2 regions of the Candidatus Syntrophocurvum alkaliphilum genome follow, and region 2 is predicted to be linked to the other one. Evidence: a T-box and tRNA genes for the amino acid it is inferred to sense, from the RefSeq annotation. Region 2 holds a T-box; the other holds one or more tRNA genes.

Region 1 (15,174 bases), 110 kb from region 2:
AAGACATGAGTTTTGTGCCACCAGTAACATTTATAATAGTTTTTTGGTTTTCATTTTTTAATATCTCCAAACAAGTATTATAACTAGAAGTTGGATCTAAAGTTTGTAGTTTTTTTTCGATAAATTTAACTTCATCGATTTCTTCAGAAATAGTAGTTTTTAGGTCATTTTTGAGTTTGATCATTCGTTCTTCTTTACTATGAATAAAATAGATAGTGTTTGGTCTATAGTGCATAACACTTAATAAATTAGGAATTGTTTGGTCACTGATTAATATAATCATTGATAAATATTTTTTACTTGTCATAATAGTCTCCTATTAAATAATAGATTTAATTTGGTCTTTGCATAGGTCCCCAACATTCATAACCTTTATTGGGAGTGTTTTGGTATATCAGAGTTGATGTCATATTACTAAGTTCTGCACCAATTACTGCTGCTAACATTATAGGACCTGCCATAAACAAATGTATTTTATCTACACCTTTTTTTTGTATCTGGCTTTTTGATTTTCTAATATCCTTAACTATTTTATCAATATTACTATTATTGATTTCATAATTATGGCTATAATATATAATCATGTCTTTTGGAATTGTACCGTTTCTTTTAAACTGTTCAAATTCAGGTTGATTAGCAATGTAATTTTCTACTTGTGCTTGAATATCTTGATCTACTAAAGCATCTACTATTAAAAATACTGGTCTTTGTCCTGGCTCTCTCCTTATCCTTTCTAGCTCTTGTTTTCTTTTCTTAGTAACAGTTATTAGTAGCCATAAAGCATATAAAACTGGTATAAATGCAATGATGCTAGTAATTGAACCGATGTAAGAAACAATGTCTAAGTAGGGCATATAAACCTCCATTCGTTAGCTAAATGTTTTTAATATACAGAACCATGTTCAGCAACTCTATCATGTATGCTGTAGGCTACCTGGCAATAATATCAGGAAGTTCCTTATATGGAGTTAAAGTAAACTCTTCTTCTAAACCTACTACTCTATGAATCATGGGTCCTGTTTGATTAGTTTCAAGACAACTAACGTTTTCTGTAAAACTAATCTCTATGTCTCTTTTATATACTTTATTTGGTTTTAATCCAAGATCGTTTTCTTTTTCAGGTTTTAAATAAATTATACCTTGAACAGCATTTTGATTTTTTGCATTATTATAAACTAAATGAGTAACACTCACAAAAGATGCGTTACATATATTTAAATGTTCCTCATAGTATTCTTCAGCTACTTCTTTCCCGAAAAAGCACAACCTACCAGTTTCAATAAAATCTTCTGACATTAATTCATATGAAGAGCGGTAGTCACCGTCGCCTATATCACGACCAATTACTGTATAACTTCTATGAATGCCATCGTCTTCCTGAAATGGATCATTATTAATATCTTTATACTTTGGGTAATCTTTAAACCTTTCATAGTCTTCTAAGGTAAAACCAGGCATAATTTCATCATTTTCTATAGCAAACAGTTTGCTTAAGCATTTATTTTTAAAATCCTCTGCTGTCAATGACTCTATAAAATCTATCTGGCTTTCATGACTGGTTTCATTTTCTTCTTTCTTCTGCCCATTATCAGAGCAAGAGCATCCTGACACCATGAATATTATTATTAATATCATGATTGATAAAACGTTTAATTTATTATTTTTCATAAACATCTCCCTTTGTAAATTCAATTTTTACATATCCTTTAATGAGGAATTGAACTAAGTTAGATTCCTCTAATATGTCATTTGTATCAACCTTGGTAATAACTTGTTTTATGTCCCTTCCCTTTTAATGGCAGATTTTATATGTTTGCATATACTCATCTCCCTTAAAGTTTTTTTATAAATTATAATCAAATATTAATCAGGATATATAATTTTTATCTTATATATCCAACTTAGCATAAGATAAGAAAACTTATTGCTATTTAAAGCCTAGGTTCTATTTCCCACCCCCTTATTTAAGAAAAAATTATAACTATGTTTATATAATAAAACCCAATTATTCTTTTAACTATGACAAATGTATTACAATAATATAATTAATACTTCATTTAATTAATTAAATCTAATAATTAATTGTATACGCCATAATATGCCAATAACCTCTTAAAAATAGTAAATTCTTACTAATAAGTGGATATTTTTTATTAAACATTGTAATAGATTTGTCCTAATAACCATTTATAAATTTGATATAATATGAAAAATTAGAAGATTTCAAAAAATGAGCTGGGTGACGCAAAATGATTTATATACCAGATGAAATACACTTTATAATTAATAAGCTTAACAGTTTTGGAAACCATTGCTTTTTGGTAGGGGGTTGTGTAAGGGATTACCTACTTAACAAAAAGCCTAAGGATTTTGATATAGTTACTACTGCTACAATAGATGAAATTAAGCGGCTATTTACTAAGGTTATAAGTACTGGTGAAAAACATGGTACTTTGACAGTTGTTAATGGCAACTATGCTTGTGAGGTTACTTCTATTAATAGTGGTGAAAGTAATTTGGATATTAATAAACTGTTAAAAAGTAATTTATTAAAACGTGATTTTACTATAAATTCACTGGCTATGGATATTAATGGTGAGATTTATGATTTTTGTGATGGGAAAAATGATTTGTTTAATATAATTATAAAGTTTAATTTTGACCCTGTAGATAGGATAAAAGAAGATCCCCTTAGAATGATGCGATTTGTTCGTTTTGGATGTGAATTAAATTTTAAGCAAGATGAGCAGAGTAAAGTAAGTATTTTTAAAAATGCACATTTAATTAATAATGTTTCAAGCGAAAGGATTCGGGATGAGCTTTCAAAAATTTTGCTCTCAGATTATCCTGCTAATGGTGTTAAGCAATTATTTAGTTTAGAGCTTTTGCAATATGTTATACCAGAGTTAATAGACTCATATGGTTTCAACCAACATTCTCCCTATCATGATAAGGATGTTTTTAGCCATACTTTAGAAGTATTAGAGCATAGTCCTAAAAAGTTAAATATTAGATTAGGTGCTCTTTTACATGATGTAGCTAAACCAGTTACTTTTAGTATTGATGAAAATAATATTGGTCATTTTTATAATCATCCAAAAGTTGGAGCACAAATGGCTGAAGATATACTTAGAAGTTTAAAATATGATAATAAAACTATAAATAATGTAAGTATTTTAATTAAAGAACATATGCACAGAAATAGATTTTCAAGCCATGCTGAAGCTAAAAGATTTATAAATCGAGTAGGAACAGATAATATAGATGATTTATTTGATTTACATATAGCTGATATTAAAGGAAGTAAATATTCTAGTGCTATAAGTGATGTTGAATATAATAAAAAGCTAGTTAAAGAAATATTGGAAAGTGATGAAGTATTAAGTATAGCTGACTTAGAAATAAATGGGTATGATTTAATGGAGTTAGGTTTTAAGCCAGGCCCTAAAATAGGTGATATTTTAAAAAAACTACATGAATTGGTTTTAGAAAATCCAGAATTTAATAGAAGAGATAAGTTACTAGAAATAGTGCAAGATGAATACTGCTAGATGTCATATAAAAGAAACCTTCCTAATGAATGATTTCAGGTGCAAATTTGGTGCAAAAAAGATTTAATTAAATACTTTTTTACCTAATACAAAGAAACACAGAAAAAGAAAAAAGCTGAGAACTCTGTCTCAGCAAATTACCTATATAATGGTGCCCGAGGCCGGGGTCGAACCGGCACGAGGGTTTAACCTCGCGGGATTTTAAGTCCCGTGCGTCTGCCTATTCCGCCACCCGGGCATGATAGCTTATTAATTTGTTGTTGCCATTTTTTATTCTATGGAGGGCGGGACCGGATTCGAACCGGTGCATGGTGATTTTGCAGACCACAGCGTTAGCCTCTTCGCCACCCGCCCATAGTGATTTCGGGCAAGCTAATTATATCAATTTTGGGGGACCATTGCAAGAAAAACAATGGTTATATTTATCGCAAAATAAAAGCGCTACCTTTGTAACGCGAGATAATCAATGGAGCGGAAGAAGAGATTCGAACTCTCGACCCTCGCCTTGGCAAGGCGATGCTCTACCACTGAGCTACTTCCGCTTAACTAATGGTGCCTCGAGGCGGAATCGAACCACCGACACGCGGATTTTCAGTCCGCTGCTCTACCGACTGAGCTATCGAGGCTTAGGCACTCTTTAGTGCAAGAATCATTATAAATGGAGCTCGTTAAAAAGTCAATAGTTATTGTAAATTTAGAGATTTTATATTTTTTAAGATCCATTTGTAAATTTATGGCGGAGCTGACGGGAATTGAACCCGCGATCTCCGGCTTGACAGGCCGGCATGTTAACCGCTACACCACAGCTCCGCAACATTAAGAATTATATCACCTGGCATTAGTATAGTCAAGAGTACCATGATAATATTTTTTTAAAATTTTTCTTTTACGAATTATCCATAGTATTGTGCTTCTCTAAGTTCGATTAGTACTGTGAATTTCTCATTGGTAATAGAATACTTAATTTCTATTACCTCCATATCAGTTGTAGATATAAATGTATTAATTAGTTTTTCTAGTTCTCGAGATGATCTTGCTTCAATTACTTTTACCATTCTATTTATTTTCATTTTATCCCCTCCTCCCTTTTATTTATAATATGAAAATAAATATATAACGTAACACAATGCACTAGTTTTCACAGTAATTATGTATCATATTAAAAAAATTATGAGCCAACATATTGCTTTAATAATATAAACTCACCAAGTAAACACTAATTTAAAGGAGGTGATAAAATGCCCAAAGATGTTCAGATGGGTCGTTATAAAAAGGATAAAGAATCAGTAGCAAGTGCCAAAGGTAAACTTAAACTTAGCTATGCATCCGCTGTTTTAGCCAATTTCAATAATCTTTTTCAAGAATTTAGCATTAAGGGTAAGGATGCTTTTAAGAAATATTCAAAAAAATATCCTGAATAATTGAGTATTACACCGAGTGACACTCGGTGTAATGTCATGAATTAAATATATCTTCATAATACTAATAGTATCTTTAAGTACATTTGTTTTACATGATTTTATTCATACACCCCTAAATATAGCCATTTAATTAGGGTATGTATTAGGAGAATATAAAAGTATTAATAAATATATATTATAATTTTCCCTGATAGTTCCTATAATAATCTACTTGTTATTGCATATTAATCTATATGGCATTTGTATATATTAGGTGTTTCTAATAGAATAAATAATATCATAAAGCTTATAATTTATATCCATTTTTGGCATATACTGGCAAATGCTTTTTGGTGCTCAAATTTATTGGAGGTGTATAGTTATTAATACTTTGGAAGTCGATAGTCTAGACTTAAATCATGAATGGTATGATTGGAAATGGCAGATTAAAAATAATATAACAACTATAGAAGAATTAAAAAAGTTTGTTGAAATATCAAAGGAAAATGAAATCAAAATTAAAAAAGCAATAGATCTTTTCCCTATGGCAATTACCCCATATTATGCATCAATTATGGATCGTAGCAACACAAAATGTCCTATTCGAATACAAGCAATTCCTAGTGAACTAGAACTACATACTAGTGATTATGATTTAGAAGATCCATTACATGAGGATGCTGATTCACCCGTACCAGGGTTAACTCATAGATATCCAGATAGGGTGCTTTTACTTTCTACTAATGAGTGTTCAATGTATTGTCGTCATTGTACAAGAAAGAGAAAAGTTGGAGAAGAAGGATCTACTATATCATTATCTGCTATTCAAAAAGGCATTGATTATATAAAAGAAAATAAGAGTATTAGAGATGTAGTTATATCAGGTGGAGATCCATTTTTGTTAGAAACAAAGCGACTAGAAAAAATTATTTCTGAACTAAGAAAAATAAAACATGTGGAAGTAATAAGGATTGGTTCTCGTACTCCGGTTGTACTTCCTATGCGAATTGATGATGAGTTAGTTGATATGCTTAAAAAGTATCATCCAATTTGGGTAAATACTCACTTTAATCATCCTATGGAAATTACACCAGAATCAAAGGCTGCTATTCGAAAGTTAGCAGATGCTGGTATTCCTTTAGGTAACCAATCAGTTTTATTAAAGGATGTAAATGATTGTCCAGTAATTATGAGAGATTTAAATCATCTTCTAGTTAAAAATAGAGTTAGACCATATTATTTATATCAATGTGATTTATCTAGAGGTATTGAACATTTTAGAACTCCTATTTCTAAAGGTGTAGAAATATTAGAATCCTTAATAGGTCATACTTCTGGTTTTTCAGTACCAACTTTTGTTGTAGATGCTCCTGGTGGTGGAGGAAAAATTCCACTACAACCAAATTATCTATTATCTTATGGTTCAAGAAAAACTATTCTTAGAAATTATGAAGGTGTAATCTCTGTATATACCGAGCCAGAAGACCAAACTTGTACATGTCCACCAGATTGTAATATATGTAATAGTAAGAAAAACAAAAAACGGGACATAATAGGACTAGAGAAACTTTATAGTGATGATAATGATACTATAAGTCTTATACCTGAAGGAAATACACGAAATGCAAGAAGGGATAATGATGAAACAGACTAATGATGTACAAATTTATACTGAAAACAATGAACAGTTAAATGTATCTAGGTGGGGTATAACAAGAGAAATAGAAGGGGATTTTTTTAGAGCTAATTTAGATTTTTCTCCATATAATGAACGAATCTCAATTTTAGATTTTAATATTATTAATCCTGATGGTATGAATGAATTTATAGGTATCATTGATGACTTAGCAAATTATAATGAGTTTGGTAAGGTATGGGGAAAAATTGACGAAAATAATTCTAGTTTATTTCTTGATAATGGCTTTAGTGCAGAGGCAGTCATATACGATTATTTTGGATTTAAGAAAAATGCTGTTATATGTTCAAGGTTTTATGGAGATAGAGGCAAATCAAAGACTCATAGTGAAAATTTATCAGTATTAGAAACTGTTTTAGCTAAAGCAGAGGAAGCAAAAAATAATAATAATATGCCAGATGGATATAGTTTTAAAACAGCGGATACAGGAGACTTGAATAATTTAGCAAGTTTATTTAAAGAAGTTTTCCCAACATATCCATATCCAGTTTGTGATCCAAATTATCTTGAATCTACATTAGATCATATTATATATGGTTTGTTATATAATGCTGAAGATAAGTTAGTAGCTGCAGCTTCTGCTGAAATAGATTATTCAGTAGGAAGTGCTGAAATGACAGATTTTGCTACACTTTCTTCTGAACAAGGTAATGGACTTGCATCCATACTTTTGGAAAATTTGGAGTCTACTTTACCTGAAAAAAATATACATTGTCTTTATACTATTGCTAGAAGTACTTCTTTTGGTATGAATATGGTTTTTGCTAAACATGGATATCGTTATACCGGTACTTTAGTTAATAATTGTAATATTTCAGGTGGATTTGAAGATATGAATGTATGGTGTAAAAGCACCTATCCACAAAAAATTTGTTAGATAATTCTTAAAAGGGCTAGTTGAAAAAACTAGCTCTTTTTTTATGCTAAAAAATAAGTTATTGCTTTGAATTTAATATTTTTTGTAAAATTGATGCTTAATTTCACATCTTTATACTAAAAATAGTATAAAAGGATTTCAGGAGGTAAATTAAATGCGCAATTATGTAGCGACCTCTTTGTATAAGGATGTAAGTAAGGAGGATTGGAATAGTTGGCAGTGGCAGTTACGAAATAGAATAACAACTATAGAAGATTTAGAACAAATTGTTAATTTAACTGATGAAGAACGACAAGGCATTGGTAAATCTTTGGAGTTTTTACGGATGGCTATAACACCTTATTATGCAATGCTAATGAATCCTGAGAACCCTATGTGTCCCATTAGGAAACAGTCAATTCCTACAGTAACTGAGATTAATTCAATAGATAATGATAATGATATGGATGATCCTTTGTTTGAAGATGTAGATTCACCAGTTCCGGGAATTACTCATAGGTATCCCGATAGAGCTCTTTTATTGGTTACGGATCAATGTTCAATGTATTGTAGGCATTGTACTAGGCGCAGAATGGCTGGGACTACTGATAAGGCTCTACCTGTAGAGATGTTAGATCAGGCACTTCGTTATTTGCAGGAAACACCATCTATTAGAGATGTAATCATTTCTGGTGGAGATAGTCTTTTAATGTCAGATGCTAATATTGAAAAAATTTTAAGAAAGCTTAGAAGTATTAAGCATATAGAAATAATTCGTATAGGCACAAGAACACCAGTAGTTTTGCCTTTTAGAATTACAGATGAATTATGTAGTATTCTTAAAAAGTACCAACCGATATATATTAATACTCATTTTAATCATCCTGATGAAATAACTGAGGAAAGCAGTATAGCATGTGATAAATTAGCCGATGCTGGTTTTCCTTTAGGTAATCAAACTGTACTTCTTAGAGGTATTAATGATTGTCCTTATATAATTAAAGAGCTTGTTCATAAGTTACTTAAGATACGGGTGCGTCCTTATTATTTATATCAATGTGATATTTCAAGTGGTCTTGCCCATTTTAGAACTTCTGTAGCTCAAGGTATTGAAATTATAGAGTTTTTAAGAGGACATACTTCTGGTTTAGCAGTACCTACTTATGTTATTGATGCTCCTGGTGGAGGGGGTAAGATTCCTGTTTCACCACAATATATGATTTCGCAGTCTGATCATATGGTAGTTTTGAGAAATTATGAAGGCATGATAAGTAGTTATCCAGAGCCGGAAGAAAGGGTAGTTAATCATTGTAATAATTGTGAGGAGTGCAAAAAGCATTATGATGATCCTAAAGTAGGGATTGAGAGAATAATGTATGAAGGAAAAGGAAGACTTATACCTGAAGGTAATATACGGCAGATGCGAAGAAACCGATTTAAAACGTATTAGTGGAGGTTTTATGGGTATTAAAGCTAAAAGAGTTTTTTTTGAAAAAGAAGCACTAGATTATCCTATAGGTAAAGAAATTATAAAAAAATTAAGGAAAGAAGATATACCTATTGATTTTTTAAAATCACATAATAGGGTTACTGGTATTCCTGGTAAGGATTCTAGGGAAGCCTTTTTTCAAGGAAAGAATACCTTAGTAGTAGGAGTAAGACGCACTTTGGATTTTGCCACTTGTAAGCCTTCAGCTCATTATCAGTTGCCTTTGGTTACTGGTTGTGAAGGTATATGTGAGTACTGCTATCTCAATACTCAAATGGGTAAAAAACCATATACTAGAGTATATGTAAATGTAGATGATATTTTAGCCCAGGCAAAAAAGTATATAGAGGAAAGAAAGCCTGATGTTACTTTTTTTGAAGCAGCTGCTACATCAGACCCTATACCAGTTGAACCTTATAGTGGAGCATTAAAAAAAGCAATTGAGTTTTTTGCTAGTGAAGAATTAGGTAGACTTCGTTTTGTTACTAAGTTTAATCAGGTAGATACTTTACTTGATATAGATCATAAGAAGCATACGCGAATACGTTTTAGTATAAACTCTGATAAGGTTATTAAAAATTATGAACATCGTACACCTAAACTAGCAACGCGATTAGAAACTCTTTCTCGTGTAGTAAAGCATGGATATCCAAGTGGTGTTATTATTGCTCCAGTAGTTTTAGAAAACGGTTGGAAAGAAGATTATAAGAGACTTTTAGTTGATATGAAGTATCAGTTAGGTGATAGAGACTATTCAGAAATAGATTTTGAGGTTATATCCCATAGATTTACCCGTAAAGCTCGTTCAAATATTATAGAAGTTTTTCCTGATACTAAATTATCTATGGATGAAGAAAAGGACCGACAATTTAAGTATGGTCAGTTTGGTTATGGTAAGTATGTCTACACCAAGGATATGCTAAAAGATATGGAAAATTTTTTTAGAGAAAATATTAATGATATGTTTCCCGGCTCTGAAATTAAGTATGTTATTTAAAGATAAATGAAACAGGGGACGGTTCTTTGTTCTATCATCAATAGAACAAAGAACCGTCCCCTGTTTCATTTATCTTGTTTTTTGTGTTTACATGTCACACTTAAGCTTTTATAAATGATATACTATAGTAGCAATTATTCACAGGAGTTGATATTAATATGAAGTATCTGTTAATAGTAGCAGACGGAATGGCAGATTATAAAATCGAGGCTTTAGGTAACAAAACACCTCTGCAATATGCTAATACACCAAATATTGATTTTTTAGCTAGTAGCTCTATTATTGGCACTGCCCAAACAATTCCCCCGGGATTTCCACCTGGAAGTGATGTGGCAAACCTTTCGGTTATAGGTTATAATCCCGAGGTTTACTATACTGGCAGATCGCCTATAGAGGCTGTTAGCATGGGTATAAAATTAGATGAAAATGATATGGCATTAAGGTGTAATTTGGTTACCTTATCTGATGAAGAAGATTATAGTGAAAAAACAATGGTTGATTATAGTGGTGGTGAAATAAGTACTGAGGAAGCAGCTCAGTTAATTGGAGCTATTAATAAGGAATTAGGAACTGAAATAATTAACTTTTATGCCGGTATGAGTTATAGGCATGTAATGGTATGGAAAAATAATATTTTGGATACCTTAAACTTAACTCCCCCCCATGATTTATCTGAAAAGAAAATAAGTGATAACCTGCCTAAAGGAGAAGGTAGTTCACTAATTTATGATTTAATGGTTAAGAGTGCAGCTATCTTAAAAGACCATCCAGTTAATCTAGCTCGTATGAAAAAGGGATTGAAGCCTGCTAATTCTATATGGCTATGGGGTGAAGGTAGTAAATTAATTCTTCCTAGTATTAAAGAATTATATAATCTTAATGGCTCTGTAGTTGCTGCTGTTGATTTAGTAAAGGGACTAGGAATTGCCTCCGGACTTGATATTATAGATGTTGAAGGTGCAACTGGTGCTGTAGAAACAAATTTTGCCGGTAAAGGTGAAGCAGCTATTAATGAATTGAAAAATGGGAAAGATTTTGTATTTGTACACATAGAATCTCCCGATGAAGCAGGTCATCAAGGTGATGTGGATAGTAAGGTTTGGTCAATAGAGCAAATTGATAAAGAGGTCATTGGAAGAGCAGTTAATGATTTAGACAGCTTTGATAAATTACGCATTATGCTTTTACCTGATCATTATACTCCAATATCTGAAAAAACTCATACTAATGATTCTGTACCTTTTATGATTTATGATAAGGATTTAAGATGGGTTAATGAAAGTAAAACCTATGATGAGGAATTATGTGAAAATGGAATGCATTTTAAAAAGGGTCATGAACTAATATCTTATTTTTTCTTAGGCACTAAATAAAAGAGTTTAAAGCCGCAGTAAAATACTGCGGCTTTTTTTATACGTATTATTTTGCTTTTATTTATCCTTTATATTTAAGAAATTAAGTACTGTTTTTTCAAGTTCATCTCTGGTGCTTACCCATGTATGTCGTATTTCACGTTTATCTAAATTTTTAAGTCCTTCTGGTATTTTTATATTGGTTTTTTCTTTAAGTATATTTAGTATTTCAAATTCATTTTTGTTATTTATAACTTCCTTATCTAGTACAGCCTTAGCTACACTACTTCCAAATTTGTATGGACTAGCTGTAGAGATAATTACTGTCTTAGTTGCATCTTTTGTTTCTTTAGTGTATTTTTCATAAACATCTTTAGCAACAGCCGTATGGGTATCTAATAAGTAGTGGTCTTTTTCCCAACATTCTTTTATGGTATCTAAGGTTTCTTGATCTGTACTATAGTCTGACCAAAATATTTGTTTTATTTTATCATGAATTTGTTCATCTATTTTATAGATACCCGAATCCTTTAATTCTTCCATCCATTTACTAACTTTGATGGAATCATGATTTGTTAGTTCGTAAAGTAATCTTTCTAAATTAGATGAAATTAGAATATCCATTGATGGTGATAGGGTTTTTTCAAAATTACGATTTTTATTGTATGTTCCAGTATTAATAAATTCGGTTAAAACATTATTAGCATTTGCTGCACATATTAGCTTATTTATTGGTACTCCCATTTTCATAGCATAAAAACCGGCTAGTATATTACCAAAGTTACCAGTTGGAACAACAAAGTTTATTTTTTCTCCTTTTGCAATATTACCTTGGGTTCTTAAATCTATGTAAGCACTGATGTAGTAAACTATCTGAGGTAAGAGTCTCCCCCAATTAATTGAATTAGCCGAAGATAATTTTTTATTATTTTTATTTAATATTTCCGCTACTTGCATATTACTAAACATATTTTTAACTCCACTTTGAGCATCATCAAAGTTACCTTTTACCGCAGATACAAATACATTATTACCTTCTTGGGTAATCATTTGTTGTTTTTGGACTTCACTAACTCCATCTTCTGGGAAAAACACTATTATTTTGGTACCTTCTACATCTTTAAAACCTTCTAAAGCAGCTTTACCTGTATCACCTGAGGTAGCTACCAGTATAACTATATCACTTTTCTCACCTGTTTTTTGTCTGCTTACTGATAAAAAATATGGTAGTATTTGTAATGCCATATCTTTAAAGGCACAGGTAGGACCATGCCAAAGTTCTTGTATATATGTAGTATTGTTTAGCTGTATTATAGGTGCTATTCTTTCATCATCAAAGTTATGGGTGTTATAGGCTGAGTTAACACAATGCTCTATTTCGTCATTGGTGAAATCTGTTAAGTAATTTGCAAATATATAATTGGCTCTTTCTTGATAGGTTAGTTGAGATAGCTCTTCTATATTTTCTAAGTTAAGTGATGGTATAAAATCTGGTACAAACAAACCACCATCAGGAGATATACCCATTTTTATTGCTTGGGCAGATGTTATGCCAGAATATTTTCCTCTACTGCTTTGATATTTCACTAAAAAACCTCCTCTTTTATATAAACACTAAAATTATACAGTAAATATAGCTGTGAACTTATTAAATAATCTGTTATACATTTTATAATAAGTTTACAAAAAGGTAAAAATTTTTGTTCTTTTGTATTTTTTCATAAGTATTGTAAACTAATATTAATTTTTGTTACATATCTTGTATAATATATAAAGATAATAATTAGATTAAATAAGGAGGAAACCTAATGATTCAGCTGATTGGGTTGCTTTTAGTTATAGTCATCACTAAACTTGTTTGGGATTATGTAAAGGAAAGAGAAGGCAAACCTAAGGTTAAACCTTCTAAGCCAAATCAAGGTAAGGTTATAGATGTTGGTGATAGATGGAGTAATAAGAACAATATGCCTTATAGAATGCAAAATCATTTGATAACAGGCAAAGACCTCGGATTATATCAATTATTTTCAGAACTGCTAAAGGATAGTAAATATGCTGCTTTTCCTAGAGTGCGCTTAGCAGAAGTAATAACTGTTCCTATGACTGCTAATAATGCCGAAGAATATTATAATCGAATTAGGGATAAGACTTTAGATTTAGTGATTTTTGAACTTCCTGATTTAACACCTCAAGTAGTAATAAGTATAGAAGTTAGTGAAGATAAAAGACGTGGGGCTGGAGATAGCTTTTCTAAGAAAGCTATTGAATCGTGTGGGCTAGGTTATTTCTCCATTGATATTAATTCACCACAAGATATTGAAAAGTTAAAAGCAGAATTAATAGAATTAGGATTGGAATTATAAATTGTTTTAAACTTTAAAGGAGCTTGATTTTTGAATCAAGCTCCTTTTTATTTTCTTTTTCCTTATTTATTATTCTTAGATTTATTGCTGGTATCTTTGTCAGTAATTTTTTGATTTAACTCATCAATCTTATTTTGCAATTCTAAGTATTGATAAGGTAGAGGCATAAACATATAAGGATTTTGATATTGTTTGCTCATTTCTGTTGTCATTTGTATTGTTTGTTCCCAGTTATCTTTAAATGATTTCATTAGTTGCTCTGAATTGTTGGTAAATAGGTCCATTTGACTTTGTTGGTTTTTTACAAATTGTTCTACCATTGTAAAGAATTGATCACCTAAGGAATTTGAACTAGTTTTTATTTCTTCTTGTGTTTTTTTGCTAGTTTCCATAGTTTTACTTATAGCATTTAAAAATTGTTCATTAATGCTTTCAATGTTTTTATAATTAACTTTGTTCACCTCCCACATCTTTTGCGCCATTTCATTCATCATATTAAAACTTTGAGACCACATTGCCACCGGATTAATATTTTTGTTCTCTAACATTTTAACTCCTCCTTATAATAATAACATAATAGATTAAATTTCTTATCTCTAGAAATTTTTAAGTTGTTAACTTACTAATAGTATAAAGTCTTAAAGAAGATATGTAATTAAGGATAATACCTTAGTTTTTATCAGCAAATACCTTAACTTTTAGTGGAAAATTTATTCATTTTCATGAATTAGGTTTATCTTCATAGCCAAGCGTACTAAACTTGCTATATCGTGTATTTCTAATCGTTCCATCAGTTGAGTACGATGGGTTTCTACTGTTTTTACACCAATACCTAAATTATGGCTAATCTCCTTTGTAGTTAGACCTTGAGCAATTAATTTCCATACTTCACGTTGCCTAGGAGTAAGTCTTTCAAGATAACTTTCCTCTCCCTTTACTCGTTTAACATAATCAGAAACCACATGACTAGAAACCACAGGACTTAAATATGTTTCACCATTTAATACTGATCTTATAGCTAGCTCTAATTCTATGGGAGCTGCATCTTTTAATAGATAACCACAAGCACCTGAACGTAATGCTTGCCATACAAATTCTTCATTAACATACATAGATAATATAATTACTTTTATATCTGGATACTGTGAGTTTATCTTTGCAGTTGCTTCTATACCACCCATTTTTTCCATTGCTATATCCATTAAAACTAACTCAGGTTTATATAAAGAAATAAATTTTATAGCTTCTTCACCATCATTGGCTTCAGCAACTACTTCAATATCTTCTATAGTTTCAACAAGGGATGATATTCCTGCACGCACCAATTTGTGATCATCTGCAATAAGAATTTTTATTTTTTCCATCTTAGCCACCTTTCCTTTTCTTATTTTCTGGCGGAACAGTAAATGTTACTTTTACAGTTGTTCCATCACCTAGTGATGAAGATATTATTTTTAATTCCCCTCCAAA
Region 2 (15,174 bases):
AAATATTATAGAAAAAGAAATGAATAAAATAATTAAAGAAAACATTCCATTTATTAGAAAAGAATTATCTAAACAAGAAGCTATAAAATTTTTCAAAGAATGCAATGAAGATTATAAGGTTGAGTTGATAGAAGAATTGCCTGAAGATGAAGTAATAAGTATATATGAACAAAGTGAGTTTGTAGATTTATGTGCAGGACCACATGTACCAACAACTGGCAAATTAAAAGCAATAAAGCTTATGAACCTTGCTGGAGCTTATTGGCGTGGTGATGAGCAAAGGAAAATGCTGCAAAGAATATATGGTACATCTTTCCCTAAAAAGGAAATGCTAGATGATCATTTATTTAAGCTTGAAGAAGCCAAAAAGCGTGATCATAGAAAATTAGGAAAAGAATTAGGACTATTTGTTGTATTAGAAGAAGGGCCTGGCTTTCCATTTTTCTTACCTAAGGGTATGATTTTAAGAAATGAGCTAGAAAAATTTTGGCGTGATGAACACGAAAAAGCAGGATATGAAGAAATACGTACTCCTATTATATTAAATCGTGAATTATGGGAAAAGTCTGGACATTGGGATCACTATAAAGAAAATATGTACTTCACCAATATAGATGATAATGATTTTGCCATTAAACCTATGAACTGTCCAGGTGGAATTCTTGTATATAAGCAGAACCTTTATAGCTATAAGGATTTACCTTTAAGAACAGGTGAAATGGGTTTAGTTCATAGACATGAAAAATCAGGTGTTCTTCATGGGTTAATGAGGGTACGTGCATTTACACAAGATGATGCTCATATTTTTATGCTACCAAATCAAATTATAGATGAAATCAAAGCTGTTATTGATATTATAGATCATTTCTATAGTTTGTTTGGTTTTCCATATCATGTAGAACTATCTACTCGCCCTGAAGATTCCATGGGTTCTGATGAGATTTGGGATTTTGCAATTGGTTCTTTAAGACAAGCATTGGATGAGAAGGGTATTGACTATAAGGTAAATGAAGGTGATGGTGCTTTTTATGGGCCTAAAATAGATTTTCATCTTCAAGATTCTCTCGATAGAACATGGCAATGTGGAACTATCCAATTAGATTTTCAATTTCCAGAAAAATTTGATTTAACATATGTTGGTGAAGATGGAGAAAGACACAGACCAGTTATGATTCACCGTGTTGTATATGGTAGTATTGAAAGATTTATAGGAATACTTACAGAGCATTATGGTGGAGCATTTCCTACATGGTTAGCACCTGTACAAGCTAGAATTTTACCTATTACTGATAAACATCATGATTATGCCCAGAAAGTCTACGAAGAACTTAAAGCAGAAGGCATTAGGGTGGAAGTTGATAGCAGAAGTGAGAAAACTGGATATAAAATAAGGGAAGGTCAGCTTATGAAAATTCCTTATTTACTAATTGTGGGAGATAAAGAAATAGAATCAGAAGCTGTTGCGGTAAGAAAGCGTAAAGAAGGAGATTTAGGAGCTATTAACATAAAAGAGTTTAAGGCTAGGATTAAAGATGAGATAGCAAATAAAACATCATAGTATTAACTATTATAGAAAAAATTCAATCAGCATTGCATGGCAGGACCATTTGTGCTAAACTATGATTTGGAATATTAAGTAGAAGCCAGCTTCTCACCTTACTACGAAAGTTCGTAAGGTATTTCAGTAATATACAGTTGCATTATTAAATGTATAATAGATTGCAAAAGTAGTATTATTGAAATAAAAAGCGGGTTTTTACAAACTCGCTTTTTTTATTTATTAAACTCAGGAGGTGAAATTCTTATTAGTAAGGATTGGAGAGTAAATGAGGAAATTAGGGCTAAAGAGGTTAGGCTAGTCGATGAAGAAGGCCAGCAATTAGGTATTGTGCCAGTAAGAGAGGCTCAAGAAACTGCACAAAACAGGGGATTTGACTTAGTAGAGATTGCGCCGTCAGCTAACCCACCAGTATGTCGTTTAATGGATTATGGAAAACATAAATTTGAACAAAGTAAAAGAGAAAAGGAAGCTAGGAAAAAACAAAAAGTAATATCTATTAAAGAAGTAAAAATGAGACCTAATATTGATGAACATGATTTTCAAACAAAAACAAAAAATGCTCGCAAGTTTTTAAATTCTGGTGATAAAGTAAAATTTACTATTATGTTTAGAGGAAGACAAATCACTCATCCAGAAATTGGAAAACAGATATCAGAAAAGTTTGCTGAGCAATTATCTGATATATCATCTGTTGAAAAACCTCCTAAAGTTGAGGGAAGAAATATGGTAATGATTCTTGTTCCAAAACAGGATAATGTCAGTAAGGAGGCAGAATAAATGTCAAAAATGAAAAGTCATAGAGGAGCTGCAAAAAGATTTAAGAAAACCGCCAAAGGCAAGATTAAAAGATCAAAAGCTTTTGGAAGTCATCTTTTAGGACATAAACCACCTAAAAGAAAAAGAAGAATTCGTAAACCAGATTTGGTAAGTAAGGCAGAAACGAAAAAAATATATAGATTAATTCCCTATAAATAGTGACAGGAGGTAGTAATAATGCCAAGAATAAAACGAGGAGTAAGTGCTCGTAAAAGACATAAAAAAATTTTAAAAGCAGCCAAAGGTTATAGAGGAAGTAAGTCTAAACTTTTTAAAGTAGCTAATCAACAGGTGATGAAATCTGGACAATATGCCTATATTCATAGAAAGCTGAAGAAAAGAGATTTTAGAAAACTATGGATTGCTCGTATTAATGCAGCAGCCCGTGAAAATGGGACTACCTATAGCAAAATGATGCATGGTCTTAAAGTGGCTGGAATTGAGGTAAATCGTAAAATGCTATCTGAATTAGCTATTGGTGATCCTCAAGCATTTAGTGAGTTAGCTGAGGCTTCTAAAAAAGCTGCTAACTAGGAGCAATAAATAATCATTCATAAAAAGAGTATGACTAGGTCATACTCTTTTATCTATAATAAGGTGGTTACATGAAAGTAATAACATCAAAAGACAACAAAGAGATAAAGCTAGCATATAAATTACGAAACAAAAAAACTAGGCAGCAAGAAAATGCTTTTTTTATTGAAGGTAAAAAAATAGTTGAAGAAGCACTTAAAGAAACTAAATTAACTAAAAAGGTTTTTTTAATGGATGATTTAGTTGATGAATTTAGGGACTATATTTTGGAAAACCCTCAAATAGATTGGTACAATATTGATACAAATTTATTAAATCATATTTGTACTACAGAAACACCCCAAGGTATTGCTGCTATTGTGCAAAAACCAGAGTGCTCTTTAATAGATGTAATAGAAGCAAATAATATTTTTTTGTTACTTGATCAAATTGCAGATCCAGGTAATTTAGGTTCGATAATAAGAACAGCTTGGGCTATGAAAGTTGATGGAGTATTGTTAACACCTGGTAATGTAGATCCTTTCAGTCCTAAAGTCGTAAGGTCAACTATGGGAGGGATTTTTAAAATACCAGTATTTACTAATATAGGTATTCAACACTTAAGATTACTAAAAGACAAAGGTTATACTATTGCTTGTACAGATCTTAGAACTGAAAATGATTTTTATAATGTAGATTTTAACCAAAGTATGGTTGTAGTTATGGGCAGTGAAGCCAGTGGAGTAAGTAGAGAAGTTAAAGATGAATGTCAGCTTTATTTTAAAATACCAATTGATGAACAAGTTGATTCTTTGAATGTTGCTATAGCCTGTGGTATTATAATAAGTGAAACATTCAGACAGCGCAGGAATAGTTAGCCGCTCCTTGTTTTAGAAAATTTCGTATGATATAATCAACGTAAGTTTGGTTGTTCCTATACTTTAGGAGGGTACACAATATGTCAGAACAGGCAAATAACCTGTGGCGCCTTTTTGAATCATCTGGTTGTATTGTTTATTATTTATTATATAAAATGCTTATAACTCAATAATATCAAATGCAATGAACAGGATTAGTATCATAATGTGAACCATACAGGGAGACTGTATCATGGACTGTAAGTACAGTTATGGGAATGTTATGCGAATTCACCTGGGAGCAGTAGATTGAATCATAGTAGGTCGATCCGGTTGCCACCGTTAAGGTAATGAAGAGAGTTGGTGTAATGTATATTATACCAGCTAATTTGGGTGGTACCGCGGAATATACTTTCGTCCCTTTATAGGATGGAAGTTTTTTTATTTTCTGGTAAGGAGGTTTAAAAATGCTTGAAAAATTAAAAGAAATTGAGAGTTCAGTGGTAAATCGAATAAGACAAGCAGATAAACTGGATGTATTAAACGAGATAAAAGTTAAAATATTAGGTCGAAAAGGGGAAATTACTTTACTTTTAAGAGGCTTGAAAGATCTGTCCCCTGAAGAAAGAGCTCAGGTTGGTAAATCTGCAAATGATGTTAAGGCTAAATTAGAGGGGTTGCTAGATAAACGAGCTAAGGAGTTAGAGAACAAACAGCTCGAAGAGAGATTGCTTAAAGAAAAAATTGATGTAACTCTACCAGGGGTACCCGTTGCTAGTGGTAGAATACATCCGGTTACTAAAGTTACAAATGAAATTAAAGATATATTTATAAGTATGGGATTTAGTGTAGCAGAAGGACCAGAAATAGAATTAGATTACTATAACTTTGAGGCATTAAATGTTCCTAAAGATCATCCAGCTAGGGATATGCAAGATACCTTTTACATAAGTGAAGATGTATTACTTCGTACTCACACTTCACCGGTACAGGTTAGGACTATGGAAAAATTAGCACCAGAAGTGCCAGTAAAGATAATTGTGCCGGGAAAAGTGTATAGAAAAGATGATGATGCTACACACTCACCTATGTTTAATCAAATTGAAGGGTTATTAATTGATGAAAGAGTTACATTTGCAAATTTAAAAGCTACTTTAATGCTTTTTGCACAAAAGGTATTCGGTGACGATGTAAGGGTGCGTTTTAGACCTAGCTTTTTTCCATTTACTGAACCTAGTGCAGAAATGGATATTTCATGTGTTATGTGTAAAGGTGATGGATGTAGAGTTTGTTCTCAAACTGGATGGTTAGAAATTTTAGGGGCTGGCATAGTAAATCCACGAGTTCTTAAATATGGTGGTTATGATCCAGATATGGTTACAGGTTTTGCATTTGGACTTGGTATTGAAAGAATAGCTATGCTCAAATATGGTATTAATGATTTGAGACTATTTTATGATAATGATAAACGTTTTCTTACTCAGTTTTAGGAGGTGTTATAATGGGAGTTTCACTAAATTGGTTAAAAGAATATGTAGATACTAAATGGACATCAGAAGATATTGCACATAATTTAACTATGGCAGGTATAGCAATAGAGGGTGTTGAAAAAGTTAGCAATGATGAGATTTTAGATCTGGATTTAACTCCTAATAGAGGTGATTGCTTAGGTTTAATAAATTTAGCTCGTGAAGTGGCAGCATTAAATGAAACAAAATTAAAACTACCAGAGATAAAAATAGAAGAAAACAGTGAAGATGTTAATGATTACATAAAGGTAGACATTAATGATGTTGACTTATGCAAAAGATATGCTGCTAGAGTAATTAAAAATGTTAAGGTAGAAGAATCACCACAATGGCTACAGGATAAATTAATTAATTCTGGCATACGCCCTATAAATAATATAGTTGATATAACAAACTATGTAATGTTAGAAACTAACCAGCCACTACATGGTTTTGACTATGATTTATTGTCTGAAAAAAAACATATTATTGTTAGAAGGGCTAAAGACCAAGAAAAACTGACAACTTTAGATGGTGTAGAGCGGGAGCTTGATAGTCAAATGTTAGTAATTACTGAAGGTGACACTCCAGTCGCATTAGCTGGTGTAATGGGTGGAGAGAGCACTGAAATAAATGATAGTACGGTAACAGTTTTATTAGAATCAGCAAACTTTGAAGGTATAAGTATTAGGAAAACCTCTAAAAGACTTGGATTGCGTAGTGATTCATCAGTTCGTTTTGAAAAGGGTGCAGATGTAAATGGAGTAATCTATGCTATAAATAGAGCTACTCAATTAATACAAGATATAGCTAATGGAGAAGTAGTTAAAGGTATATGTGATGCTTATCCTAAAGTTGTTGAATTAAAAAAAGTTGAGCTAAGACCAGAACGAGTGAATTTTATTTTGGGAACTGAGTTAACTGCTGAAGAAATAAAAAATTATTTACTTAAACTAAAATTCAATGTTACTGATAAAGGTAATAAGTTTGTTATTGATGTACCATCATATCGTCCTGATATAGAGATGGAAGTTGATCTAATAGAAGAGGTGGCTAGGTTGTATGGATATGATAATATTCCATCTGTTCTACCTGCTTCTAGTGGTACTGAAGGTGGGCTTAATAAAAAGCAAAAATTCACAGAAAATCTTAAATTATTATTATCACATTATCTTTATGAAGTGATTAATTATAGCTTTATTAGCCCTAAATATTTTGACATGATAAATGAGCCAGAAGAAAGTCCTTTAAGAGAAGTGGTAACTATAGCTAATCCATTATCTGAAGAACAAAGTGTAATGAGAACTATTTTGTTACCTGGTTTACTAGATACAGTAAGTAGGAATTTAGCTAGAAAAAATACTAATCTTGCATTATTTGAAATAGGATCTGTGTTTATTAAAAGTACTGATAAACTACCCGATGAAAAACCAACTGTTGCAGCTATAGTTGCAGGTAGCCTTGATAACAACTGGCTTAATCGCAAAACAGAAATGGATTTTTACTACTTAAAAGGAATAGTTGAAGAAGTATTTTTACAGTTGGGCATTAAAGATTATTCTTTTGAAGAGTTTAAAGGTAATGCTTATCACCCAGGTAGATCAGCGTTAATTAAAGTTAATAATCAAGATTTAGGTATAATAGGGGAAGTACACCCTCTAGTTCTTGAAAACTTTAATATTAAACCAAGGGCTTGTGCCTTTGAACTTGATTTAGATTTGCTTTTCGAATTATCTACAGAAAAGAGAATGTCTAGTCCTATAACTAAGTTTCCAACAATAGAAAGAGATTTGGCAATAGTATTAAATGATGAAATTAAAGCAGCTGACGTATTAGATGTAGTCAAGGCAAATGGTTCAGAACTATTAACCAATATTCATATTTTTGATATTTATACTGGTGATCAGGTTCCAGAAGGCTGTAAAAGTATAGCGTTAAGAATGACTTATCAATCTTTCGAGAGAACATTAACTGATGATGATGTTAATCCCATAATAGAGACAATAATCAAAACTTTAGAAGAAAAGTTTAATGCTAGTTTACGTTAAAAAATATTGGAAATTAGAATTAAACAAGCTAAAGGAGAATATAGTAAAGTAAACCCATAAAAGCACGGTTAATAATGGTTCTAACCAGCCGTGAAAAAGAGGGCGCGAGGCCCTCTTTTATTGTGTTTTTTTTGTGCGGATAATTATTCTAACTAACTCTTTTTTGTTATAAGAACTTTATAATAACTAATAACATATTTGATTCTTTTAATAATTAAACAAGTATATAAATAGTAAGTCCTCATAAGAATATATAGTTCATTTTTATAATGGTATAATATAAAACATAGGGGAAGAGGAGGCGATATGCATGACTAATCCTAAAAATAATATTGAAATAGAAATAAACATTAAAAACTATGGATTAATTAAAGTAGAATCGGGGATTACGCTCAGGAATTTTTGTTCCCAAATTGAAAGTAAGTTAGCATTACCTCCAGTAGCTGGATTAATAGAAAAAAGCTTAGTAGATTTGAACTATCGATTCGAAAAGCCTTGCACTGTAGAATTAATAGATATTACTTCTGAAATGGGGTTAAGAGTTTATAGATGGACTGCAGCTTTTTTATTACTAAAAGCTTCTAATGATTTATATCCTCATAAAAAATTAATTGTAAGGCATTCTTTATCTAATGGATTGTACTGTGAATTTGAAGATGAAGAAATATCCAAGGATGTAATAGAAAATTTAAAAAATAAAATAACTGATTTAATTGCCAAAGATATACCAATTAATAGAAAGCTTATAAATAAAAAAGAGGCAATTAAAATTTTTGAGCAACAGGAACAATTAGATAAGGTTAGACTATTAAATTTTAGAGATAAAGTAAATGTTCATGTATATGAACTTGATGGCTTTTATGAATATTCTTATGGGTTTATGTTACCTTCTACCGGAATGGTGGATAAGTTTAAGCTTTTGCAATATAAGCCAGGGCTTATACTACAAACACCAGAAAAAGATGATCCTACTACAATTAAAGACTACATTGAACAACCAAAGTTAGCTAATATATTTAATGAATCTAAATCATGGGCTAAAATGTTAAATACTCCTCATGTTGCAGCACTAAATGATATTATTGAAAATTCGGATATAGGAGATATTATAAGGGTAAATGAAGCATTACATGAGAAAAAAATCGCTAGTTTTGCAGATATGATCTGTAATGATTCAAATATAAGATTAGTATTGATTTCTGGTCCTTCATCATCAGGTAAGACAACATTAGCACAGCGCTTACTTGTTCAGTTAAGAGTTAATGGTAGAAGACCAGTATCAATTTCGTTAGATAATTATTTTGTAGATCGTGAGTTAACTCCTAAAGATGAAAATGGGGATTATGATTTTGAAGCATTAGAAGCTTTAAAGTTAGATTTATTTAATGAACATTTAATCAAATTAATTAAAGGAGAAGAAGTAGAAATTCCCATATATAATTTTAAAACTGGTAAAGCTGAGCCTTATGGTGTTCCTTTAAGTGTACCAGAAGGTGAACCAATTATAATTGAGGGTATTCATGCCTTGAATGAGCGTTTAACAAAATCAATATTTAAAGATAAAAAATTTAAAATATATATTAGTGCACTAACTCAATTAAATCTTGATACTACCAATAGAATTCCTACAACCGATTGTCGCTTAATTCGACGAATGGTTAGAGATAGTAGAACGCGTGGATATTCAGCTTTAGGTACTATTAGTAGATGGCCTTCGGTAAGACGAGGTGAAGATAAAAATATTTTTCCTTTTCAAGAACAAGCAGATGTAATTTTTAATTCATCATTAGTTTATGAGTTATCAGCATTGAAAATACAAGCCGAAAACTTATTAAAAAATATTGACAACTCTAAACCAGAGTATACTGAAGCTCAAAGATTATTAAAATTTTTAAGCTACTTTAGACCTATAGAAACAGATGATATTCCAAATAACTCTATATTAAGAGAGTTTATTGGAGGAAGTTGTTTTAAACATTAGGTAAAACCTAGGCCCTTAGGTTCTAGTTTTTATTGTTACATTGTTAAAAAAATATATAGTACATTACATGGTTTAATGAAATATATTATAAATCAAGATAATAACATATCTTGGTTTTTTTATGTTTGGGAGGAAATAAATAATAAAGTATAGAATTGGTTAATTTAACTTAGCTTATGAAGGGAGTATGTTTAGGTGAGCTATGATAAAAATAATTTAAATAAGGTTACAGTAACTATATTTAACGAAGACTATGTAGTGAAAGGTGATGAAAACCCTGATTATATTACTATGTTAGCTTCCTATATAGATAGAAGAATGAAGATGGTAGAACAACGCAACCCTAATTTATCTAAAACTAAGGTTGCCGTTTTAACAGCTTTAAATTTAGCAGACGAGCTAAATAAACTCCAAGAAGACTATGATGAATTAGTAAAAACTTTAGAAGAAGAAAGAAAAAATAGAATGGGGTAGATAAATGACAAATAGAGAAGTAGTAATATTATTAGAAAATATTGCTAATCTATTACAGTTGAAAGGAGAAAATATTTATAAAGTTAGAGCTTATAAAAAAGCTGCAGAATCTATATATCATTTAGATACAGATATTAGATTGTTATCAGATGCTAACAGGCTTAACGAAATTTCTGGAGTTGGTAAGTCTGTAAAAAATACCATAGAAGACTTAATACAAAATGGCAGATCATCCTATTATGATGAATTAACCAAGGAGGTACCTACGGGTTTACTAGAAATTATAGCTTTACCTGGGGTAGGTTTTAAAACGGTTAAAACTATTTGGAATCAACTAGGTATAGATAATATAGATGATTTACTAAAAGCAGCTAAGAATAAACAAATTAGAAAACTCAATGGAATGGGAGGAAAGACAGAATATAATATAATCAAGAGTATAGAAACTGTAAAAAATAGTGGGGGTAAGGCTACTTTAGGGGTTGCTTTACCTATTGCTGAAGAATTTGCTGATTTTATTGCCCAATCTGAAAATGTTAAAAAATTAAGTATTGTTGGAAGTTTAAGAAGAAGAAAATCCCTTATAGGTGATATTGATATTTTAATTGTTGCAGATGATTATACTAAGGTAAAAGAAAAGGTTGCAAATTTTAGGAGCTTGCAAGAAATAGAAACCATAAATCAAAACAATATTACTGGTTATTTGAATTATAATATACCATTTGAATTGATATTTGTTTCTATGGAAGATTATTATTGCTCACTGATATATACAACTGGATCAAGAAAACATAGGGATAAACTTTTTGCTAATTGTGATAAAAGATTATTAAAAGATAGTAGAAGTGAAGAGGAAGTCTATAACCAAATTGGCTTATCTTATATTCCACCTGAACTAAGAGAAGATGAAGGTGAACTAGAAGCTGCTAAGAATAATCAAATTCCAAAACTAGTTTCATTATCTGATATTAAAGGGGATTTACATCTTCACTCTGACTGGAGTGATGGAGCAAGTAAGATTGAAGATATGGTAGAATCAGCACGCCTTTTTGGATTATCGTATATTGCTATTACTGATCATTCAAAATCACTTCCGATTAGTGGTGGTTTAAACGAAGATAAGCTTAAATTACAGGGTAAAGTAATTGATAGTATAAATGAAAAATATTCAGATATTAAGATTCTCAAAGGTATTGAGGTTGATATATTAAAAGATGGAAGTCTTGATTTTGATGATGATATATTAAGGGATTTAGATATTGTTGTAGCTTCAGTACACAGTAATTTTAATTTTGATAAAAATAAACAAACCGAAAGAATCATAACTGCTATTAATAATAAACATGTGAAAATATTAGGGCATTTAACTGGTAGGTTACTGAGTCGTAGATCTGCATACGAGTTAGACATAGATGAAATTTTACAGGAAGTTAAAAGAAATAAAGTTATTTTAGAAATAAATGCTCATCCAGATAGATTAGATATAGATGAAATAACTGCACGAAAGGCAAAAGAGTTAGGGATTAAAATAGCTATAAATAGTGATGCTCATCATAAAAATGAATTTTATATTCTTAAATATGGTGTTATGAATGCCCGAAGGGGTTGGCTTGAACCACAAGACGTAGTTAACACTTGGGATATAGAAAAATTGATAAATTATATAAAAGAATAATCATCTTAGTAAGGCTAAATACTAAAACATGGAACCTCTACAAAGGAGGATATTTTCATGATAGATTTTGCACTACGAGCAGTAGGTATGTATTTCTTAGCCTTACTAATGATAAGGCTTCTTGGCAAAAGAGCTCTAGGTGAGCTTGGGCCATTTGATTTTGTTGTTATGACAGGGGTTGGACATACAGTTATTGCTGTAGCATTAGATAGAAGTATACCTTTTTATGAAGGAATTGCTGTACTGGCAACTTTAGCTGTACTAGAATATACTATGGGATTTCTTTCATTAAAAAACCAAAAACTTTCACATATTATTAGTGGAAAGCCTGTAGTTCTTATTAGCAATGGGCAAATAATTAAAGAAAATTTACGTAAAGAAAAGTTTAATATTGATGATTTACTACAGGAGTTACGAAAACAAGGGGTTAGAGACCTTGATAATGTAGATAAAGGTATACTAGAGCCTTGTGGGGGGTTTAGTGTTATATTAAAAGATGAGGCGGAAGCAATATCTAAATCTGATTTAGGTATTACAAAAAGGTCCCCTAACGAGTTATTAACCATAGAACCATTAGCTAGGAAAGATATATTTGAAAGAATGAAGCGTGAACCAGTTGAAGAAGAAGAGCAACCTTGTTTACAGGATTCTGTAAAAAATATAGAGAATAAAATTGACTTACTATTAGAAAGGATTGATTTGTTAGAAAACAAAGCAGTTTCTAATGATAAAGAAAAACAAGAAGATGTGTAAACATAATACCCTTTTTGTTTTAGATATATTTAAGGTTCTGGTTCTGCTGCAAAAAGTAACTATAAAAAACTAAAGGCTGAGCGATATCAGTAGAAATAGAACAAAGAACCGTCCCCTGTTTCGTCGCCGAGTTTATTTTTTTGCAGTGAAACCATTTAATAATAGTTAATGGAAGGTGATGTTGAAGTGAAGTTAAAAGAAATTTATGAATTAGCGATTAGTATGGGAAAACGTTCTGACATTAGAGGAAATTATGTTAATGAATTATTAGAAAAGAAAGCTCAAGAATATGAAAAGTTATCAGAGGATGAAAAAGAATTTTTTGATACTGATAACCTTGATAATCCTTATAATGATACTCGTATTTTAGTTGGCAAAGGGGACGAAGAAATAAAAACTATATTGTGTGGAATTGATATAGAAACTCCAGAAATATTATTAGCTGATCGACTTAGAGAAAAAGGTGAAAAAATAGACCTTGTATTAGCACATCATCCAGAAGGATTAGCTCGAGCTGAATTACATGGGGTAATGAACATGCAAGCAGATATGTTAGAACAAATGGGAATACCTATTAATATTGCTGAAGGTATAATGGCTTCTAGAGTTGCAGAAGTTGAAAGAGGCTTGATGCCCTTAAACCACCAAAGATCAGTTGATGCTGCGCGTTTACTAGATATTCCGTTTATGTGTACTCATACAGTAACAGATAACTTGGTAAATAAATACCTGCAGGATTTATTTGATGATGCCGAATGTGTTACTGTAGATGATGTACTTAAAAAACTATATGAAATACCAGAATATCATAGAGCTAGAAAATTAAAAGCAGGTCCAAAGGTATTAGTAGGAGACAAAAAAAGAAGAGCAGGAAAAGTTTTTGTTAAAATGACTGGAGGAACTTCTGGTTCAGAAAAATCCTATGAAAAATTGGCTGCTGCTGGTATTGGGACTATTATTAGTATGCACATGCAAGATAAGCACAGAAAATTAGCCAAAGAGCATAATATTAATGTAATTATTGCTGGTCATATTGCAAGTGACTCCTTAGGAATGAACTTATTTCTTGATGAGCTTGAATTACAGGGGATTAAAATAATACCTTGTTCAGGTTTAATTAGAAAAAAACGTAATGGAGAATTGGATTTTCATTAATTAGCTAGTTTGATAAAGTATAGTTATAATTAATGTTAAAGGGCGAGTTTACTCGTCCTTTAGTTTGTACCTTAGTAACAAAATATTTACAACAACTTTAGTTTGTTAACTATGTGGGGTAAGAATAATAATGAACAAATATACAATGGATAAATTAGAATTTGATAAGATACAAAAGCAATTAGCAGATAATGCTTATTCAGAAGGTGGGCAATATAAAGCATTAAATGTAATGCCTTCTAAAGATATTGAAGAGGTTAGTTATTTTTTAGAACAAACTAGTGAAGCTATGGAATTATTAAGATTTAATAAACCAGATTTTTTAAGTTCACTTAGTAATGTTGAAGTCCAGTTAAAAAAAGCATCTGCACATGGTGTTTTAAATCCAATAGAGATATATGATATATATAATTTACTGAGATGTTCTCGTCTTACAAAGAATTATGTTAGTGAGTCAAAACTACTAAATGAATTAGGTGTAAACTTAACAGATAATAAAGAGTTAGAAACACTAATTAAACAAAAAGTTGATAAAGAAGGTTTTTTAAGAGACGATGCTTCTTCTGATCTAAAAAAAATTCGCAGTCAAGTTAATACTTTGCGTATACGTATAAAGGATTACTTACAATCCTTTGTTAGGTCAGGTAATAATTCAAAAATACTTCAAGATAATGTTGTTACCGAGAGAGATGGAAGATATGTAATTCCTATAAAGCAAGAGTATAGAAATAGTGTTAAAGGTATAGTTCACGATGAATCTGCTAGTGGAGCAACTGTTTTTATTGAACCAATGCCTGTGGTTGACCTCAACAATAAAATAAGAAGCCTTGAAAATGAAGAGAAAAGAGAGATTGAAAAAATCCTTAGAGAATTAAGTTATAAGATTACCATTGTGGCTGAAGAATTAATAATAAATTCGGAAATATTATCAAATTTAGACTTGATTTTTGCTCGAGCTAATCTTGCTTACAAAATGAAAGCATTTAAACCTGAAATAAATAACCAAGGTATAATGGAAATTAATAAAGCAAGACATCCATTACTTGGTGACGAAGCGGTTCCAGTAAATATTAAGCTAGGAAGAGAATTTGATGTTTTAGTTATAACGGGGCCTAATACCGGTGGGAAAACTGTTGTTTTAAAAACTATTGGATTATTAAGTTTAATGGCAATGAGCGGAATATTTATACCTGCTCGTGAAGATAGTACATTGTCAGTATTTGATTCGATTTATGTTGACATTGGTGATGAACAAAGTATTGAACAATCATTAAGTACTTTTTCATCTCATTTAACCAATATTATTGATATATTAAATAGTGCTAATAAAAAATCCTTGGTATTACTTGATGAATTAGGAGCCGGTACTGACCCTGTTGAAGGTGCTGCATTAGCCAGAACAATTCTAGAAGAATTAAAGCACATTGGGTCAAAGGTTGTAGTAACTAGCCATCAAAGCGAATTGAAAAGTTATGCTTATCAGGTTGAAAGAGTTGAAAATGCCTGTGTTGAGTTTGATCCAATAAGTTTACAACCTACATATGAACTTACAATCGGGACACCAGGACAAAGTAATGCATTTGAAATTGCTGCTAGATTAGGATTAAAAAAAGATATGGTTGAAAGGTCAAAAAATTTAGTACCTGAACAGCGGTTAGAAGTAAGTAATATGATTAAACAATTAAAAAAGAGTAGATACGATTATGAAAGCAAAAAAGAAAAATTACGGATACTTGAAAATGAATTAAGTATTGAAAAGAAAAAGCTAGAAGAAGAAAAACACAGATATAATACTGAAAAAGAGCAAATTTTAAATAAAACTTATAATGAAGC

Evidence for each region. A T-box is a leader RNA that pairs with one kind of tRNA and senses whether it is charged. The one in region 2 lies ahead of pheS (phenylalanine--tRNA ligase subunit alpha), so its partner is inferred to be a tRNA-Phe.
Region 1: it has a tRNA-Phe gene. The T-box ahead of pheS (phenylalanine--tRNA ligase subunit alpha) is inferred to sense a tRNA for this amino acid. The anticodon was not compared.

What each region holds. Positions count from the first base shown of each region.
Region 1 covers NZ_CP046457.1:1,232,755-1,247,928, forward strand. The annotation lists gene SYNTR_RS05930 (Card1-like endonuclease domain-containing protein) at 1-307, opposite strand, end outside; gene SYNTR_RS05935 (SAVED domain-containing protein) at 333-854, opposite strand; gene SYNTR_RS05940 (hypothetical protein) at 931-1,668, opposite strand; gene SYNTR_RS05945 (CCA tRNA nucleotidyltransferase) at 2,250-3,551, shown strand; tRNA gene SYNTR_RS05950 (tRNA-Leu) at 3,701-3,789, opposite strand; tRNA gene SYNTR_RS05955 (tRNA-Cys) at 3,830-3,905, opposite strand; tRNA gene SYNTR_RS05960 (tRNA-Gly) at 4,019-4,093, opposite strand; tRNA gene SYNTR_RS05965 (tRNA-Phe) at 4,102-4,177, opposite strand; tRNA gene SYNTR_RS05970 (tRNA-Asp) at 4,286-4,361, opposite strand; gene SYNTR_RS05975 (hypothetical protein) at 4,445-4,621, opposite strand; gene SYNTR_RS05980 (hypothetical protein) at 4,790-4,972, shown strand; gene kamA (lysine 2,3-aminomutase) at 5,343-6,605, shown strand; gene ablB (putative beta-lysine N-acetyltransferase) at 6,574-7,524, shown strand; gene kamA (lysine 2,3-aminomutase) at 7,679-8,953, shown strand; gene splB (spore photoproduct lyase) at 8,964-9,989, shown strand; gene SYNTR_RS06005 (cofactor-independent phosphoglycerate mutase) at 10,148-11,362, shown strand; gene thrC (threonine synthase) at 11,420-12,928, opposite strand; gene SYNTR_RS06015 (DUF2726 domain-containing protein) at 13,150-13,704, shown strand; gene SYNTR_RS06020 (hypothetical protein) at 13,767-14,252, opposite strand; gene SYNTR_RS06025 (response regulator transcription factor) at 14,415-15,068, opposite strand; gene SYNTR_RS06030 (PAS domain-containing protein) at 15,070-15,174, opposite strand, start outside.
Region 2 covers NZ_CP046457.1:1,118,324-1,133,497, reverse strand. The annotation lists gene thrS (threonine--tRNA ligase) at 1-1,558, shown strand, start outside; gene infC (translation initiation factor IF-3) at 1,805-2,338, shown strand; gene rpmI (50S ribosomal protein L35) at 2,339-2,536, shown strand; gene rplT (50S ribosomal protein L20) at 2,555-2,911, shown strand; gene SYNTR_RS05515 (TrmH family RNA methyltransferase) at 2,983-3,768, shown strand; T-box leader at 3,944-4,172, shown strand; gene pheS (phenylalanine--tRNA ligase subunit alpha) at 4,215-5,237, shown strand; gene pheT (phenylalanine--tRNA ligase subunit beta) at 5,249-7,303, shown strand; gene SYNTR_RS05500 (nucleoside kinase) at 7,614-9,284, shown strand; gene SYNTR_RS05495 (cell division protein ZapA) at 9,480-9,758, shown strand; gene polX (DNA polymerase/3'-5' exonuclease PolX) at 9,763-11,433, shown strand; gene SYNTR_RS05485 (DUF421 domain-containing protein) at 11,491-12,186, shown strand; gene SYNTR_RS05480 (Nif3-like dinuclear metal center hexameric protein) at 12,373-13,341, shown strand; gene SYNTR_RS05475 (endonuclease MutS2) at 13,487-15,174, shown strand, end outside.